DNA from 4 places in the Arthrobacter sp. Z5-13 genome. Region 4 is predicted to be linked to each of the others. Evidence: riboswitches for the same ligand, from Rfam matches in the RefSeq annotation. Region 4 holds a riboswitch; each other region holds the start of a gene.
The links. A riboswitch is a leader RNA that binds a small molecule or an ion and turns the genes downstream of it on or off. The one in region 4 is predicted to bind thiamine pyrophosphate.

Region 1: linked by a shared signal. The riboswitch ahead of thiO (glycine oxidase ThiO) and the one ahead of M1E02_RS01565 (ECF transporter S component) in region 4 are both predicted to bind thiamine pyrophosphate.
Region 2: linked by a shared signal. The riboswitch ahead of thiC (phosphomethylpyrimidine synthase ThiC) and the one ahead of M1E02_RS01565 (ECF transporter S component) in region 4 are both predicted to bind thiamine pyrophosphate.
Region 3: linked by a shared signal. The riboswitch ahead of M1E02_RS08790 (bifunctional hydroxymethylpyrimidine kinase/phosphomethylpyrimidine kinase) and the one ahead of M1E02_RS01565 (ECF transporter S component) in region 4 are both predicted to bind thiamine pyrophosphate.

What each region holds. Positions count from the first base shown of each region.
Region 1 covers NZ_CP096460.1:1,413,243-1,417,448, forward strand. Annotated here, with positions in the region: gene M1E02_RS06725 (RNB domain-containing ribonuclease) at 1-763, opposite strand, end outside; gene M1E02_RS06730 (ferritin-like fold-containing protein) at 805-1,524, shown strand; gene thiE (thiamine phosphate synthase) at 1,576-2,262, opposite strand; TPP riboswitch at 2,289-2,408, shown strand; gene thiO (glycine oxidase ThiO) at 2,442-3,746, shown strand; gene thiS (sulfur carrier protein ThiS) at 3,755-3,991, shown strand; gene M1E02_RS06750 (thiazole synthase) at 4,035-4,206, shown strand, end outside.
Region 2 covers NZ_CP096460.1:1,761,048-1,765,253, forward strand. Annotated here, with positions in the region: gene M1E02_RS08305 (alpha/beta fold hydrolase) at 1-337, shown strand, start outside; gene thiC (phosphomethylpyrimidine synthase ThiC) at 306-2,150, opposite strand; TPP riboswitch at 2,146-2,253, opposite strand; gene M1E02_RS08315 (amidohydrolase family protein) at 2,351-3,433, shown strand; gene M1E02_RS08320 (VOC family protein) at 3,549-4,206, shown strand, end outside.
Region 3 covers NZ_CP096460.1:1,850,752-1,854,957, forward strand. Annotated here, with positions in the region: gene M1E02_RS08785 (Rne/Rng family ribonuclease) at 1-2,379, shown strand, start outside; TPP riboswitch at 2,498-2,595, shown strand; gene M1E02_RS08790 (bifunctional hydroxymethylpyrimidine kinase/phosphomethylpyrimidine kinase) at 2,578-4,158, shown strand.
Region 4 covers NZ_CP096460.1:347,218-351,423, reverse strand. Annotated here, with positions in the region: gene M1E02_RS01575 (energy-coupling factor transporter transmembrane component T family protein) at 1-489, opposite strand, end outside; gene M1E02_RS01570 (ABC transporter ATP-binding protein) at 486-2,048, opposite strand; gene M1E02_RS01565 (ECF transporter S component) at 2,048-2,680, opposite strand; TPP riboswitch at 2,751-2,892, opposite strand; gene M1E02_RS01560 (hypothetical protein) at 3,054-3,905, shown strand; gene M1E02_RS01555 (DUF4166 domain-containing protein) at 3,902-4,206, shown strand, end outside.

The sequences.
Region 1 (4,206 bases), 1.1 Mb from region 4:
TCGCCGCTGCCATGCCTGTCATCAGGGAAATCTGGGCGTTCCAGTCCTCCACCGGAAGCTGCGGTGTTGCGATAATCCGGTAGCCGCCGTCGGGAAGCTGTTGGATTTCCTGTTCGGGCATGTTCAGGCTTGCACCCTCTCTGCCCCGCTCCAGTTCGACCCGCTTGATGCCCACTTCCTTGAGGAGTTGCAACAAGACGGGCGCGGTGCCGGCATCAAGTTGTGCCTGGGCCTGCCTGTAGCTGAGCTTCGCCCGGCTCCGGACCGTTGCCCGACGCACCACTACGTTCAATACTTCGGCCGCCTGATCGAGTTCGAATTCCCAGACGAAGGCCGAGCAAAGCTGCCCCTCCAGCAGGCTGCCGGCCTGCTCGCTGATTACTTCGGGATGCAAGGGGATCCGGCCATCTGGCGCGTAGAACGTCTGGCCGCGCCGACGGGTTTCTGCGTCCAGGGGACCGCCCGGTTCCACAAAGGACGGGACGTCGGCTATGGCGTAATAGACCTTGTAACCGTCGCCGGCCCTGTCGATAAAAACAGCCTGGTCAAGGTCGGTGGAGGACGCCGGATCAATGGTGATGAACTCGATAGCCGTCAGATCCAGGTCCGGAAGGCGGTGGCCGGCCACTGCCTTTTCAGCTTCTTTGAGGGCCTCGTCCGGGAAGGCTCCGGGCAGCTCCAGACGCGTGCGCAGAGCACTGAGCGCCTCGGCCAGCTGGTTGCTCTGAGCGTGAACACTGGGAGCAAGACGATGATGTGACACGAAAATCAGGTTAGCCCGATTTGCGCCATTAGTCTTGGACCATGAGCACTTCCCCCACAGACAACGCTCGCCGGGACCGCTTTCTGACGGATCTCCTCGGAGTCATGGCCTACGGGGAGCTTTCCGCTTTTGAGCGATACTCTGCGGACGCGCGCTACTCACCGACCCTTCACGACCGTGCCGTTTTGGGCAGGATTGCGGTGCTGGAATTCCAGCACTTCGAACTGGTCAGTGCAAGGCTTGCCGGAATGGGAGTTGACGCCGAGGAAGCCATGCTGCCATTCCAGCCTGCCATTGACCATTTCCATGACCGTACGCGCCCGGCTGACTGGTACGAATCCCTGATGAAGGCGTACGTGATCGACACTGTTTCGGCAGACTTCTACCGAGCCGTGGCCGAGTACGTGGAGCCTGAAAGCAGGCAGCTGATACAGCAGGTCCAGTCAACGGAAGACGTCACCGAAATCCTGCGTACACGGCTCAAAAAAGCGTTGTCCGATGATCCCAGATTGGCCTCCAGGCTGGCATTGTGGGGCAGGCGGTTGCTGGGGGAGGCCCTCACCCAGGCGCAGCGGGTGGGGTTCGAACGCGCATTCCTCTCAGGCCTTATGGTCAGCCCGGGCAATGAGGCACGAGATGCGGGCTCCCCAGCGGCCGCGGGCCAGGACGACACCGAGGCCAAACATATGGTTACTGCCTTGATAAAGGAGCTCGCGGCGAACCATTCCCGGCGCATGACCCAACTTGGCCTGACAGGCTAGCAATCAGCTTTCGGACGATCCTACGAGCCGGACAATCGCATATCAGCCGGGTCAGGCCCCGGCGTCGAGCACTTGCAGGATAGCTTTGGCAGCGGCCGCAGGATCATCGGCCTCCGTGATGGCCCGGACCACCACTACACGCGAGGCGCCGGCTGCTACCACCTGCTCCACGTTGGTGAGGTCGATGCCGCCGATGGCGAACCAAGGCAGGAGTATGCCGTCAACAGTCATTTGGTCTGCCGCGCGGATCGCGTCTGCTGCATAACTGACCAGCTCAAGCCCGACGGCTGCCCGTCCGGGTTTAGTGGGAGTGGACCAAACCGGCCCTACACAGAAGTAGTCCAGGCCGGTTCGCCCCGGTGAAGCGGCGATGGCGGCATCGATTTGCCCTGGCGTGTGAGTGGAAAGGCCGATCACTGTTTCACTGCCGACGAACGTCCTTGCCGAATGCAGCGGAAGGTCCTTCTGGCCAAGGTGCAACACCGGGGCGCCGGACAAGGACGCGATGTCGGCCCTGTCATTGACCGCCCAAAGCCGTCCGTGCCGATGCGCCGCCGCCTGGAGTACTTCCAGCAGTTCCAGTTCCTCCGCAGCTTCCAGCTGCTTGTCCCGCAACTGGATGATGTCGACGCCGCCTGCATAGGCGGCGTCGATAAAGTCCTCAAAATCCCCCCGACCCCGGCGGGAGTCGGTGCAGAGGTACAAGCGGGCGGTGGTGTGGACGGCAGGCTCGGTCATGGCACCAGCCTAGTTCCTCTAAACTGGGGGAGTACCGCGGGAGCCCGCCGCAGCTGTCACAAACTGCCGGGCTGAGAGGGCTTCAGAGCCGACCGCTTGACCTGATCCGGTTAGTACCGGCGTAGGGAAGGAATCCAGTGCTCTCCCACCCAGCACTCTCTCCGTCTTCCAGCGGCTCTATGAGTGTCCCCGCCCCCGGCTCAGATATCAGCGTCGATGTCGCAGTCATTGGTGGCGGAGTGGTTGGCCACGCCATTGCGTGGGAAGCGGCAAAAAGCGGGCGATCCGTGGTGCTGGTTGACGATGCCCCCGGTACCGGTGCAAGCTGGGCTGCCGCCGGGATGCTTGCCCCGGTCAGCGAACTGCACTATCAGGAAGAAGACCTGCTGGAACTCATGCTTGAGGCCTCGTCCCTCTGGCCGGAATTCGCAGCCGGGCTTGCCCCTGACCTTGATCAGGCAAATGGGGCAACTGAAACGGCTAAAGCGGACGCAGGCACCGGATACCTCACCCCTCCCACGCTGACCATCGGCGTTGACCCTGCAGACCGCCGTGCGCTGGACGATCTCAGGCGGGTGCAGGCGGCGAACGGGCTCACCGTTGAACCGCTGACAGTCCGGGAAGCCCGCTCCATTGAGCCGTTGCTCAGTCCCGGGGTCTCCTGTGCCTACCGCATTGCCGCTGACCATCAGGTTGACCCTCGAAGGCTCCTGGCCCGGATCGCTGCAGCTCTTGCCGATCCCGAGCGGGCCGGAGGAACCTGCAAAATGATCCCGGCAAGGGCCTCCGGCCTGCGATGGGACGGCGGCCGCGCAGCCGGCGTCGTACTGGCCGACGGAAGAGCCATCAATGCAGGCGAAACTGTCCTGGCCAACGGCTTAGGGGCCGGGAGCCTGGAAGGCCTTCCGCCGGACCTTAGTCTTTCCTTGCGGCCTGTGTACGGGGATATCATCCGGCTCCGGGTGCCGGCTCACCTGCGTCCGCTGCTGAACTCCACGGTCCGTGGCCTGGTTCATGGTGTGCCGGTGTACATCGTTCCCCGGGATGACGGGACCGTAGTGATCGGAGCTACGCAGCGGGAGGTAGCCCTGGAAGAAGGCGCAGCAGAAGCAGCGGTCTCCGCTGGAGGTATTTACCAGTTGTTGCGGGACGCGCAGGCACTTGTACCGGCAGTGGCCGAACTCGAGCTGCTGGAATGCACCGCCCGGGGGCGCCCGGGAACTCCTGACAACGCCCCGCTGCTCGGAAGGGTGCAGGACCGAACAGGCGACTCCGGCATTCTGGGCCTCATTGTTGCAACAGGATTCTTCCGCCACGGCATACTGCTGGCTCCTGCAGCCGCGTCGATCTGCCTGCAGCTGATGGAGGGCCGGTCCGATCCCCGCTGGTCAGCGTTCCACCCTGGACGATTCTCCCCACGCTTCTCCACCGGCCACGTCCCTGGCCACCCCGATCCGGCAACAGCCGCTACCTCTCTGCAGTAAGGAACAGCATGAATATCACCCTGAACGGTGCGGCGCGTGCCATTGATGACGGCGGCTCGGTGACCACACTGGTCTCCCTCGTAACAGGCAAGAGTCTTGGCCCTGACGGCCAGGCAGCCGACGGACAGAAACTTGGCGTTGCGGTTGCCCGCAATTCCGAAGTGGTTCCCCGGAGCCGGTGGTCACTGACGGCGCTCGCTGACGGCGACGACGTCGAACTGGTCACTGCGGTACAGGGAGGCTAGGCACGTGCACCAGGACCCTACTCCAACAGGAAATGCAGGAAAGATGATGCTGACCAACACATCCAGTCCGGCCGACCAGGCGACTGACGGGCTGACCATCGACGGCGTCACGTTCGATTCACGGCTCATCATGGGGACCGGTGGTGCTCCAAGCCTTGACGGGCTCGGCGCCGCTTTGCTGGCCTCGGGAACGGAACTGACCACCGTGGCAATGC
Region 2 (4,206 bases), 1.4 Mb from region 4:
GGACGAAGACTTCCAGCGGGAATTCGTCCGCCGTGCTTTTTCAGCGGAAACACCCGGTCCAACTACGCCAGAGGCGCGTAAGGCGGCGAGGCGGCTCCGGCTGCAGGCTCCGCCCTGGGAAGCGCCACTCCACATCGTGCCGGGGGTGCCAACCCTGGTCCTCACAGGAGGGTGGGAGCCACTCTATGAGGAGATTGCCGCCTACCTGCGCGAAACCGGCGCCCTTCACCGCACTGCCGCGGGAGGGCACCGGCCTCACGATTCCGTCGAGGGAGACGGCATCATCCGGTCATTCCTGGCTGACGTCAGCCGGCGTCAGCACTCCCGGGCTTCCTGAGCCCACCAGGGGAATTTGCCGGAACCAGCAATTCAGGCAGATACACCTTCCCGCCAGCAGCCAGGAACTCCTGGCTTTTCTCCCGCATACCGGCCGTCATTGCAGCATTCTCTGCAACCTGTGCTTGTGCCTCCGCGGACCCGAACTCGTTCCGAATATCCTGACTGATCCGCATGGAACAGAACTTGGGACCGCACATGGAGCAGAAATGGGCGGTTTTTGCCGGTTCGGCCGGCAGAGTCTCGTCATGGAAAGCCTCGGCCGTTACCGGATCAAGTGAGAGTGCGAACTGGTCCCGCCAGCGGAATTCGAACCGCGCTTTGGAAAGTGCGTCGTCCCGCTCATTCGCTCCGGGGTGGCCCTTCGCAAGGTCAGCGGCGTGAGCGGCGATCTTGTAGGTGATGACACCCGTCTTCACGTCGTCTTTGTTCGGCAGGCCCAGGTGTTCCTTGGGAGTCACGTAGCAGAGCATGGCGGTGCCGTACCTGGCGATCTCCGTGGCTCCGATGGCAGATGTGATGTGGTCATAGCCCGGGGCGACATCGGTGACGAGCGGGCCAAGGGTGTAGAAGGGTGCTCCCTTGCAGAGTTCTTGCTGGCGTTCCACGTTCTCCCGCACAAGGTGGAAGGGGATGTGCCCGGGGCCTTCCACCATGACCTGGACATCATATTCCCAGGCACGCTGGGTGAGCTCGGCAAGAGTGTCCAGTTCGGCGAACTGCGCGGCGTCATTGGCGTCCGCTGTGGCACCGGGCCGCAGTCCGTCTCCCAGTGAAAACGCGACGTCGTACATTGAGAAAATATCGCACAGCTCATCGAAGTGGGTGTAAAGGAAGTTCTCCTCGTGGTGGGCAAGGCACCAGCCGGCCATGATCGAGCCGCCACGGGACACGATGCCCGTAACCCGGTTGGCAGTCAGCGGGACATAGCGAAGCAGGACGCCGGCGTGGATGGTCATGTAGTCCACGCCCTGCTCACACTGTTCAATGACGGTGTCCCGGAAAATCTCCCAGGTCAGCGCATTGGCTTCACCATTGACCTTCTCCAGCGCCTGATAGATGGGAACGGTTCCGATCGGCACGGGGGAGTTTCGGATGATCCATTCGCGGGTGGTGTGGATGTCGTCGCCGGTGGAGAGGTCCATCACGGTGTCGGCACCCCACTGTGTGGCCCACTGCAGCTTGTCCACCTCTTCGGCAATGGAACTTGTCACCGCCGAGTTCCCGATGTTCGCATTGATTTTCACCAGGAATGCCTTGCCGATGATCATGGGCTCGGACTCGGGGTGGTTGATGTTGTTCGGGATGATGGCCCGGCCTGCGGCCAACTCGCTGCGGACCAGCTCAACGTCGCAGTTTTCGCGGAGTGCCACAAAACGCATTTCCGGAGTGATGATGCCCTGCCGTGCGTAGTGCATCTGGGTGACTGTCCTGCCGCCGACGGCGCGGCGGGGCACCGGCTGTGCTCCCTTCCATTCCGCTGAAGCTGCTCCCCGACGGACAGCCGAGCGGCCGTCGTCGAGCAGGGTGCGCTCCCGTCCGCTGTACGGCTCGGTGTCCCCACGGACTTCAATCCATTCTGAACGGAACGGCCTGAGCCCGACCACCGGGTCGCTGCCGGGACCGGCCGTCCGGTAGATGTGGAAAGGACCGTTTTTATCTCCGTTGGGGGAGTCCTCCAAGGCGATCGCAGTCACCGGCACCTTGATTCCGTTTTCTTCATCGGAGAGGTAGGTGAGGGAGTGTGACTTCAGGGACTGTGTTTCGCCGGATGGACTTTGGACAGGGCTGTGCTGTGGTTCTGGGGTACTCAAGGGAATACTCACTTCCTTCGCCGGCATTACCCGGACAGGTTCAACGGTCGCAAGCTGCGTCAGCCCGATCTCAGCCCCTGCAAGGGCACCCGTGTGGTCGTAATGAAGCTATCACACCGGTGCCTTCCGCAACCGGCAGGACGGCAGCTTCCGCCCTCCGAGGGAATATCGTGCTGCAGTCCGCCGCTAGGCTTTTGCCCATGCCGAAAATCATTGAGTTCAGCGGAGCCGTGCTCACGTCCCCTGATGCGGAGCGCCACGGCATGTGGGCTGTAGACGGGAAGTTGACCTTTCATCGTCCTGCAAGGGACCCCGACGTCGTCCTCGATGGCTGGGTGCTGCCGGGACTCACCGATGCGCATTGCCACATAGGTCTGGGCCCGGAAGGTGAAGTGCCTGACCACGTGGCCGAAGCCCAGGCAATGCTGGACCGGAATGCCGGAACTTTGCTGGTCCGCGATGCCGGCTCGCCCAGTGAAACCGCGTGGCTGCAGCAGCGAAGGGACATGCCGCGGATCGTCAGGTGCGGACGGCATGTTGCCAGGTCCCGCCGTTACCTGAAGAACCTCGCCCTGGAGGTGGAGCCCCGGGATCTGGCGGAAACTGTGAGGAAGCAGGCCCGCGCGGGCGACGGGTGGATCAAACTCGTGGGGGACTGGATAGACCGCGGGGCCGGGGATCTCGCGCCCAGCTTTCCTGCCTGGGCGGTGAAGGATGCTGTCCTCGCGGCACATGAGGAGGGTGCCCGGGTGGCCGCCCACTGTTTTGCCGAGGACACCCTGGATGACATGCTCGACGCCGGGGTTGACTCCATTGAACACGGCACCGGCCTCCTGCCGCGCCACATTCCCCGCTTAGTGGAGCAGGCTGTTCCCCTGGTTCCCACGCTGATTAATGTCGCCACTTTTCCAGATATCGCCGCCAGGGCCGATGGGAAGTTTCCTATCTACGCCGCCCACATGCGTTCCCTGTGGGAGCGGCGGAGCGAGCGCGTCCTGGAGGCATTCGAAGCAGGGGTGCGAATCCTTGCCGGCACAGATGCGGGAACAGTCATAGCGCACGGACGGATTGTGGACGAAGTCCTCGCCTTGAACGCAGCCGGACTCCCTGCCGCCGCCGCGCTGGACTCGGCGGCGTGGGCGGCACGCGCCTGGCTGGGCGCCGAAGGCGTGACGGAAGGTGCCAGCGCCGATGTGCTGGTATGCGCCGAAGATCCCCGCGAGTCCTTGACTACCTTGAAGACGCTCCGGAACATCGTGCTGAGAGGGGAAGTGCTTCTTTAGGGAAGTGCCTTTCCTCCGCGTTGCGCCGCACAGGGAATAAATTGAAGCTTCAAGTAATTTAACTCTGTGAGTGCAGGTCGCCGATCCCCGGGCGGCCCCGGATCAGGAGTGAATTATGACCACGGAAACGAGCAGCCAGGACCTGCTCCCCGCCGACCTCACCATGGGCACAGTGATGCTCAAGGTGCGGGACCTGAAACTGATGACTGACTATTACCAGCGCGCACTCGGCCTGGAAATCGTGGCCGAGCAGGATGGTGGGCTCTATCTGGGCCGCCGCCACCAACCGTTGGTTCACCTCGCTTCGGCGCCAGGACTCGCTGTTCCTGCCCGCGGTGAAGCAGGCTTGTTCCATACGGCCTTGTTGTTCGAGGATCAGGCAGCCCTTGCAGCCACCGTGGCCACAGCCGCCCGGTACGAGGCCCGCTTGTTCACCGGCAGCGCGGATCACCTGGTGAGCGAAGCTTTCTACTTCAACGATCCTGAAGGAAACGGTATCGAGCTCTACTGGGACCGCCCCCGCGAGGCATGGTCCTGGGACGGCAAGAACGTCGTGATGGACAGCTTGCCCCTTGCCCCTCAGCACTATCTGCAGCGCCACCTGACTGAAGAGAGAGTCTTCGGACAGCGTGAGTCGGGTGCCGGCGTCGGGCACGTCCACCTCCAGGTAGGTGACGTCCAGACGGCCCAGGACTTCTACGTGGATACGCTGGGCTTTGAAAAGACCGCGGGCTGGCATGGCCAGGCCCTCTTTGTGTCCGCCGGAGGCTATC
Region 3 (4,206 bases), 1.5 Mb from region 4:
CGTCGTCGTCGCCGCCGTGGTGACCAGGACATTGAACTTACCGGCGGGGGAGACGACGATCCTCCCAACACGGTAACGAGGGTCCGCGCACCGCGCGCCGTCACAGAGGCTCCGGTGAGTAACCGCGTCACCAGCGTCAAGGGTTCCACCCGCCTTGAAGCGAAGAAGCAGCGCCGGCGCGAATCCCGTGACACGGGCCGCCGGCGTACGGTCATCACTGAAGCTGAATTCCTGGCACGCCGTGAATCCGTTGACCGGCAGATGATCGTCCGCCAGCGCGACGACAGAATCCAGATCGCAGTTCTCGAAGACGGCGTTTTGGCCGAGCACTTCGTGTCCAAGACCCAGCAGGATTCACTGATCGGCAACGTCTACCTGGGCAAGGTCCAGAACGTGTTGCCGTCCATGGAAGCTGCGTTCGTCGACATCGGCCGCGGCCGCAATGCCGTGCTGTACGCTGGCGAGGTCAACTGGGATGTTGCAAGCCTGGAAGGCAAGCAGCGCCGCATCGAGAACGCACTCAAGTCAGGCGATTCCGTGCTCGTGCAGGTCACCAAGGACCCCGTAGGACACAAGGGAGCCCGCCTCACCAGCCAGATTTCCCTGCCGGGCCGCTACCTGGTCTATGTGCCGGGCGGTTCCATGACCGGAATCTCACGCAAGCTTCCCGACGTCGAACGGAACCGGCTCAAGCGGATCCTCAAGGACCGCCTGCCCGAAGATGCGGGCGTCATCGTCCGCACTGCGGCCGAGGGAGCTTCCGAAGAAGAGCTGACGCACGACATCAACCGCCTCCGCGCACAGTGGGAGGGCATTGAAAGCCAGGCGACCTCCACGAAGGTCCTGGCGCCGGAACTGCTCTACGGGGAACCTGACCTCACCATCAAGGTGGTCCGTGACGTCTTCAACGAGGACTTCTCGAAGCTGATCGTCTCCGGCGAGGAGGCCTGGGACACCATCGAGGCCTATGTGACCTACGTGGCACCGGACCTCGTTGGCCGCTTGGAAAAGTGGACCAAGGACCAGGACATCTTCTCGGCCTGGCGCATCGATGAGCAGATCCACAAGGCACTGGACCGCAAGGTCTTCCTGCCCTCCGGTGGCTCCCTGGTGATCGACCGTACTGAGGCGATGACGGTAGTGGACGTCAACACGGGCAAGTTCACCGGCAGCGGCGGAAACCTCGAAGAGACCGTCACCAAGAACAACCTGGAAGCTGCCGAGGAAGTCGTCCGCCAGCTGCGCCTGCGGGACATCGGCGGCATCATCGTTATCGACTTCATCGACATGGTCCTGGAGTCCAACCGGGATCTGGTGCTCCGCCGGATGGTCGAGTGCCTGGGCCGGGACCGGACCAAGCACCAGGTGGCTGAAGTTACCTCCCTGGGCCTGGTCCAGATGACCCGTAAGCGGATGGGTACCGGCCTCCTTGAGGTCTTCGGCGAGCAGTGCGAGCATTGCGCGGGCCGCGGCGTTGTCACGCATGACGAGCCCGTGGAGCACCGCAGGGCCAACACCGTTGCAGCAGAGCACTACGTGCCGCGTGCCGAAGTGCAGCCTGCTGCGCGGACAGAGCGCAAGCGGCGTCGCGGCAAGGGTGGACAGGCCCTGGGCGAGCCACTGACCCTTCCGGCACCCGTCCACGCTGAACCCACCGACGCCGAACGCCACGCTAAGGCCGAGGCTACCCGGGCAGCGTTGGCCAACATTGCCGCCGCCGCGCATGCAGCCCACCTTCATGACGACGACATTCAGGCAGCCCGTGCCAGTACAACCGGTGCAGAACGGGAAGCTGTCCGCTCGGAATCCGTTGCCCAGGCACCTTCCCGCTCGCGGGAAACGTCGCGGGCGCAGGCAGCTGAGCCCGTTCAGGCGGGTTCCGAGGCCGGGCGAAGCGGCCAGGGCGAGGAGACGTCCGGTGGACGTCCCGCCGCAGTCCTTACCTTCGGCGGTGAACGAGTGGTTCTGCCGTTCGTGGACCACGCGGGTGAAGCGTCCACGGGGACACCAGAGCTGACCCTGGATCTGCTGGCTGAGGCCTTTGCCCACCTTGGTGAACAGAGCGACCAGCCACAGGAGACTGAGGAAACGCGGAAGCCTGAGGAAACCCAAAAGCCTGCCACCGCGGCGGCCACTGCCTCAGAGGTACGTGCGGCTCCGGCCACGGCAGGTTCTTCCTCCAGGCGGGGACGCCGTAACCGCAGCGCCAGCCGTGCGCAGGGAGCCGCGAACGAGACCGCCGTCGAGCAGAACCAGGATGCGCCTGCCGCCACCGGTTCCACTCACGCGGCCAAGGCTCCGGAGGCGCCCGCCAAGCCGGCCGCCTCGGCAGGGGAGCCCATCATCCTCGGTGTGGGAGTGCCTGCCTCGGAGCTGTAAAGAGTGGGTGTGTCAATGCCCCTGCAGTCAATAGGCGTTAGGTAGGGCTGAAGCCCGGACCGGAATCACCCGGTCCGGGCTTCAGCTGTTTAACATTCCCCCGCACCCGCTAGGCTGGGTTCCTGACACGGGGTGCCGCGCAAAGGGCCGGCTGAGATCCAAACCCGTTGAACCTGTCCGGTTAGTACCGGCGAAGGGATGTCTCCTTTGTCCTCTACGTTTTTGCAGTCACCTGCGGCTGCCGATACTGCCCCAGCGGTTCTCCGCGCCATCCCCCGAGTACTGGCGATAGCTGGCTCAGACCCGTCAGGCGGTGCCGGAATACAGGCAGACCTGAAGAGCATCGCTGCAAATGGCGGCTACGGAATGGCAGTGGTTACGGCACTCACAGCGCAGAACACCCAAGGCGTCCGGGCCGTCCATGTGCCGCCCGCTGCCTTCCTGGCCGAACAGCTGGAGGCCATCAGCGACGACATCGTCGTGGATGCCGTGAAAATCGGGATGCTCGGAGACGCTGATGTCATCGGGGTGGTCAGGAGCTGGCTCACTAAGGTGCGTCCCGGCGTCGTGGTCCTGGATCCTGTCATGGTGGCCACCAGCGGGGACCGGCTGCTCCAGGAATCCGCCGAATCAGCACTGCGTGCGCTGCTGCCGCTTGCTGATCTCCTCACGCCCAACCTCGCAGAACTCGCCATGCTGCTGAAGGAGCCCCTGGCGCCGGATTGGGAAGCGGCACTGGAACAGGGCAAACGCCTTGCCGCCGTCACCGGCGCCACCGTATTGGTTAAGGGTGGGCATCTCGACGGCGGGGAGTGCCCGGATGCCCTCGTAAGCGCCGTGGCAGGGCTCGAGGCGGAGGTGGTGGTGGTTCCGGGTGACCGTGTGCCAACGAGGAACAGCCACGGAACGGGATGTTCACTTTCGTCAGCTTTGGCGACGGCCCAAGCGCGGCTGGGAAACTGGGAAGAGGCCCTTCGGGAGGTCAAGCCCTGGCTCCGTGGAGCCTTGGAAGAATCAGACATCCTGGAGGTGGGCAGGGGAGCAGGTCCGGTTAATCACTTCCATCACTTCCATGACTTCCATCAAACCCCCGAAGTCGTGCTCGAAGGGCAGCCAGCAGTGCAGCCCGGAAAAGCCTTCATGGCGGAGCTGCGCGAGAGCGCTGACCATCATTTGTCATCCATATACCGTCTCGATTTCATCCGTGGCCTCGTTGAAGGCTCCCTACCCGAAGAGCAGTTCGCCTACTACCTCAGCCAGGACGCGATCTATCTGAACGGATATTCGAGGGTGCTCGCAAGGGCATCCGCGATGGCTCCCAGCGAAGAGGAACAGCTATTCTGGGCGCGGTCCGCCCAGCAGTGCCTGGAAGTTGAATCAGAACTCCACCGCAGTTGGCTCAGCACCCGCCCCGTCCAGTCAGTGCTGGGGCCAGTGACAAAGTCATACGTGGACCACCTCCTGGCCAGCTCGCTGGCGGGAAGCTACGGCGTGCTTATTGCTGCTGCTTTGCCATGCTTCTGGCTTTACGCAGAAGTAGGAGCCACTCTTCACGCGGAGTTCCAGGCCACCGGAGCTCCGGCGGGACATGCCTACGCCGACTGGCTGCGGACTTATGCGGACGAGGAGTTTGCCGCCGCAACACGCCAGGCCATCGGGTTTACCGAGAGGGCCGCACTGGCAGGTTCCGAAGCCGAGCGCCAAGCAATGGTGGTGGCGTTCGGGCAGTCCTCCCTCTACGAGGTGGAATTCTTCGACGCGCCACGCCTGCACGCGTGAACCTGAAGCGGGCAGGGAGCCTGTAAGATCATGGGGCAAGGTTCGGGA
Region 4 (4,206 bases):
CTCCGCCATGAGCCCTACGAGGCGCATCGCAGCCAGGGTTCCCAGGACGAAGCGGTGTGGCAGTTTCGCTTTTTGAGCCAGGGCATCGGCAAGGTCCGTCGGGTCGGTGCAGCTCATCAGCAGCACCGCCGGCAGCGCAATGGCCAGCCCCCGGAGCATGAATCCCATCCCCAGCTCGAGGGAACCCGCGCTGATGGACCAGATGCCGACGTCGAGCAGTATCTGTCCGGTGTCTGGAGCCAGAATGGCGGTACTCCAGCCTCCCAGGGCGGCCGCAAGGATCAGGGGCCAGCCGCGTTGCCACAGGAGAATGGGAGTCAGACCGGCCAGCGGAAACAGCAGCAACTCGAAGCCCAGGGCCACAGTCGCCGAGACCCAGTCGATGGACAACGCCAGGACCAGCGTGATGAGGAAGACGGCCACAAACTTGGCCAGCGGATTGGCGCGGCTCAGGAGCGAATCCCCCCGCAGGGTCAGGGCTTCCCTCATGATGCTGCCATTTCGGGGGTTCCCAGGGCGAGTTCCGTGCCGCCAAGGACCGAGGAGAATTCCTGGTCGTGGGTCACGGAAACCACTGCCGCGCCGGCGTCCAGGAGTTCGGAGAGGAAGGACGCAAGTTCGGCCCAGGTGTTGGCGTCCTGGCCGAAGGTGGGCTCATCCAGGACCAGCACCTGCGGGTGGGCAGCCAGGACGGTTGCCACGGAGAGCCTTCGCTTTTCGCCGCCGGACAGCGTGTAGGGGTTGGCGTCCACAAGGGAGGTGAGCCTGAGCCGCTCCAGGAGTTCGTCCACGCGTTCCTCGCCATGGCCCAGATGTTTGGGGCCGAAAAGGAGCTCGTCCAGGACCCGGCCGGTCACGAACTGGTGCTCGGGCTCCTGGAAGACCGTGCCGATCCTGGAAATCAGCTGTTCTGCCTTCCACTTGTACGGGTCAATCCCGGCGCCCGCGCTGAGCTCGAGGGTGGCCGACACCGCTCCGGCCACGGGCTTCAGCAGCCCTGCCAAGGTGAGGGCAAAGGTGGATTTTCCCGAGCCGTTGGGTCCCGTGACGGTGAGCGCTTCGCCGGCCCGGACCTGCGCCGAGATGCCGCTTTGCACCGGGGTGGGAAGAAGCGTCTTAAAGCCACGACGCCGGGGCCGTTCACGCGAGACGGCAAGCTTTTCCGCGGCAAGGAGCAGCTGGCCGGAATCTGCTCCGCCAGGCAGCGCTGCGGTGGCAGCCGAGCCCCGCGGGCGGGTTGCCGGAATGTGGCCAGGAACCCAGACCCCCGCCCTGATCAGCATCTCTTTTGCCTGCTCCAGGACCTGGTCCGGGGTTCCGTCAATGAGCACCGCGCCGTCATTCGACGCTCCAGGCTGAAGCACAACGATTCGATCCACGAGGTCTTTCCACACCGCAACACGGTGCTCCACAACCACCAGCGTTGCTCCGGTTTTCTCCAGGCAGCGGCCCACGGCGTCGCGGACTTCCAGCACCCCGGCAGGATCAAGGTTGGCGGTGGGCTCATCCAACAGAAGGATCCCGGGACGCATGGCCAGGATGCCGGCGAGCGCCAGGCGCTGCTTTTGCCCGCCGGAGAGAGCCGACGTCGGGTGGTCCAATGGCAAGTGACCCAGCCCGACGTCGTCGAGCGCCTCATGCACACGGGCCCAGATTTCTGCCCGGGGCACTGCAAGGTTTTCGGCACCGAACGCGACGTCGTCGCCGAGCCGGGACAGGATCACCTGCGTTTCGGGATCCTGCTGCATAAGCCCGGCCCGCCCACGCTGCGCACGTGGAGGCTGGCCGTCGATGAGCAGCGAACCGGACTCGTCGGAGTCCCCTGCCTCGCCGTCGTCGTCGTTCGCGTCACCGAGCACCCCTGCGAGGGCGTGCAGGAGCGTGGACTTACCGGCACCGGACGGGCCAAGCAGGAGCACCCGCTCCCCCGGCCGGATGTCCAGGTCAAGCCCTTGGACGGCGGGGCGGGGCCTGCCGGCATGGCGCCAGGCCCAGCCTTGTGCCGTTACCCCGGCGGGGCGGACGCCGCCGTCGCGAATCGGTGTCATCAGGAGAAGACGGGCTCCGTCGCAGCCTTACGGGAGGCGAAGGAGCTCAAAACTCCGGTCTTGGCGAGGCCGCGGGTGGCGATCCAGGACAGGGCCCCGGCAATGATGGCACCCGAGATGGCGGTGAACAGGATGTAAGCGGCCTTGTCACCGGCTGCGTAAGCAATGTTCCAGCCCCATGGTGCGAAGGAGTCGTTCAGGCCGCAGAAGAAGCCTGCGCCGGCACCGGCCAGCAAAGCGATCGGCAGGTTGAACTTCTTGTACACGAAGGCCGCGAACACCAGTTCCGCGCCAAGGCCCTGCAGCAGGCCGGAAATCAGCACAGTGGTGCCGTACTGCGAACCCATGAGGAGTTCACCCGTAGCCGCAACGGTCTCGCAGAACAGGGCCGCGCCTGGCTTGCGGATGATGAGCATTCCCAGCACTGCGGGGATCATCCAGCCACCGGCGTAGAGACCGGTCAGTGGCGGGTAAACCGCATTGAGCGGAGCGGAAATAACGTTGGCGCCCTGGGACCAAGCCCAGAAGATCACGCCACCGGCGACGGCGATCAGTGCCGCCACCACGATGTCCACAACGCGCCAGCTCTTTTTGCTGGTTGTGGGGGTCTGCTTTGCAGAAATTCCAGTCATGTCTTCCTCCTGAGGAACAGGAGGGGAAAGTGCTCCCCGGCTGGAGCGGAATCGCGCCGCTTCTGCCGGACACTCTGAGAACTCGACTCCCTTGCGCCGGTACTAACCGGATCAGGTTCGAGGGTCTGCGGCTGTCCGCACTCTCAGCGCCCATCCATCGCACTCCCGGAAAACCGGTGATGCCCGACGGCGGCGCTCCCCTGTCGTAATCAATCTGCCCTTGTGGGCGTTGTCCAGTTTACACCTGGGCGGTGGTGGGGTTCCTGTGCGGATGTCACAATCGGCGGCGTAGGACTCCTGCGTTTCCGTGGAGCACGTTCCCGCGGGATACGGTACTTCAGCTGCCGGCCTATTCACCCCTTATGATCCTGGGATGGGGGAAACAACACGTACGAATGAAGCGCGAAGCGGCCGGCAGATCTATGTGGAGATCCTGGTGCGATCGTCCATGGACAACCTCTGGGAGCTGAGCCAGAACCCGGCCCGGCATCCGCGCTGGGATCTCCGGTTCTCCAGGATCATCTCGACCGGCGTGGGCAGCGACGGGCACTCACAGTTCCGGTATGAATTCCAGCTGCCGTTTTACGCCATCACCGGGACCGGTACATCGCTGGGGCATAGAACGACAGCAGGCGGACAAGCTACGTCGGTACTCAAATTCTCCACCAGCAACCCTCTCTCGCCGATCGGCCCGGGCTCGGGCTACTGGCGCTACGTACCCGTGGATCAGGGCATCCGCTTCATCACCGGCTACAACTACGCTCCCGGCATGGGTGCCATTGGCCGGAAGCTGGACGCCCGGTTGATCCGCCCCGGCCTCGGCTGGGCCACAGCATTAAGCTTTGACCGGCTCCGTATGTGGACTGAATCGGGCGTTGATCCGGCCAAGAGCCGCAACGCCTGGTTCCTTGACGCTGCCGCGCGCGCCACCGGCCTCGCAGGAGCGGCGGCGCTCCTCCGCCATGCTGTTGCGGAACGTCCCCGGGCTGCTTCCTCAAAGAGTCCCGAAGCGTTGAATCTCCCGGCCAGGGCCCCCGCTGCAGCGCTCGGCTTGGTCCTGGCAGCTGCGGCCCTGACGCTGCCCTCCCATCCAACGGTGCCCAGAGCAAGACGATGCCTTCGTCAGCCACCGGACAGAGGTTCAGCGGAAGCCCCGGCGTCACTGAAGACGCTGCCGGATCCGGGCCACAGGACGCAGCCACAATTTGAGGGAGCGCGGGCATGACCTCCATCTTCGCCACCGCCTTGGGCCCGGATTTCCACCGGCTACACCCGATGCTGCAGCGGCGCTTCGGCGTGGACCTCGCCTCAGGCTATGCGTGCATCGGCACCGGTATCTTCTCGGAAGTGCGCCGCGGGGCATGGTGGACCGTCCCTTTCCTCCGCCTCGGCGCTTTCCGGAACATCCTCTTTCCGGACCAGGGGAAGGACATCCCCTTCACCATCGAAAACTACCCCTACCTTGACGGCTTGGGGCGCCCGACGGTGACCTTCGTGCGGACCATGACTGTGAAGCCGGGCAAGAA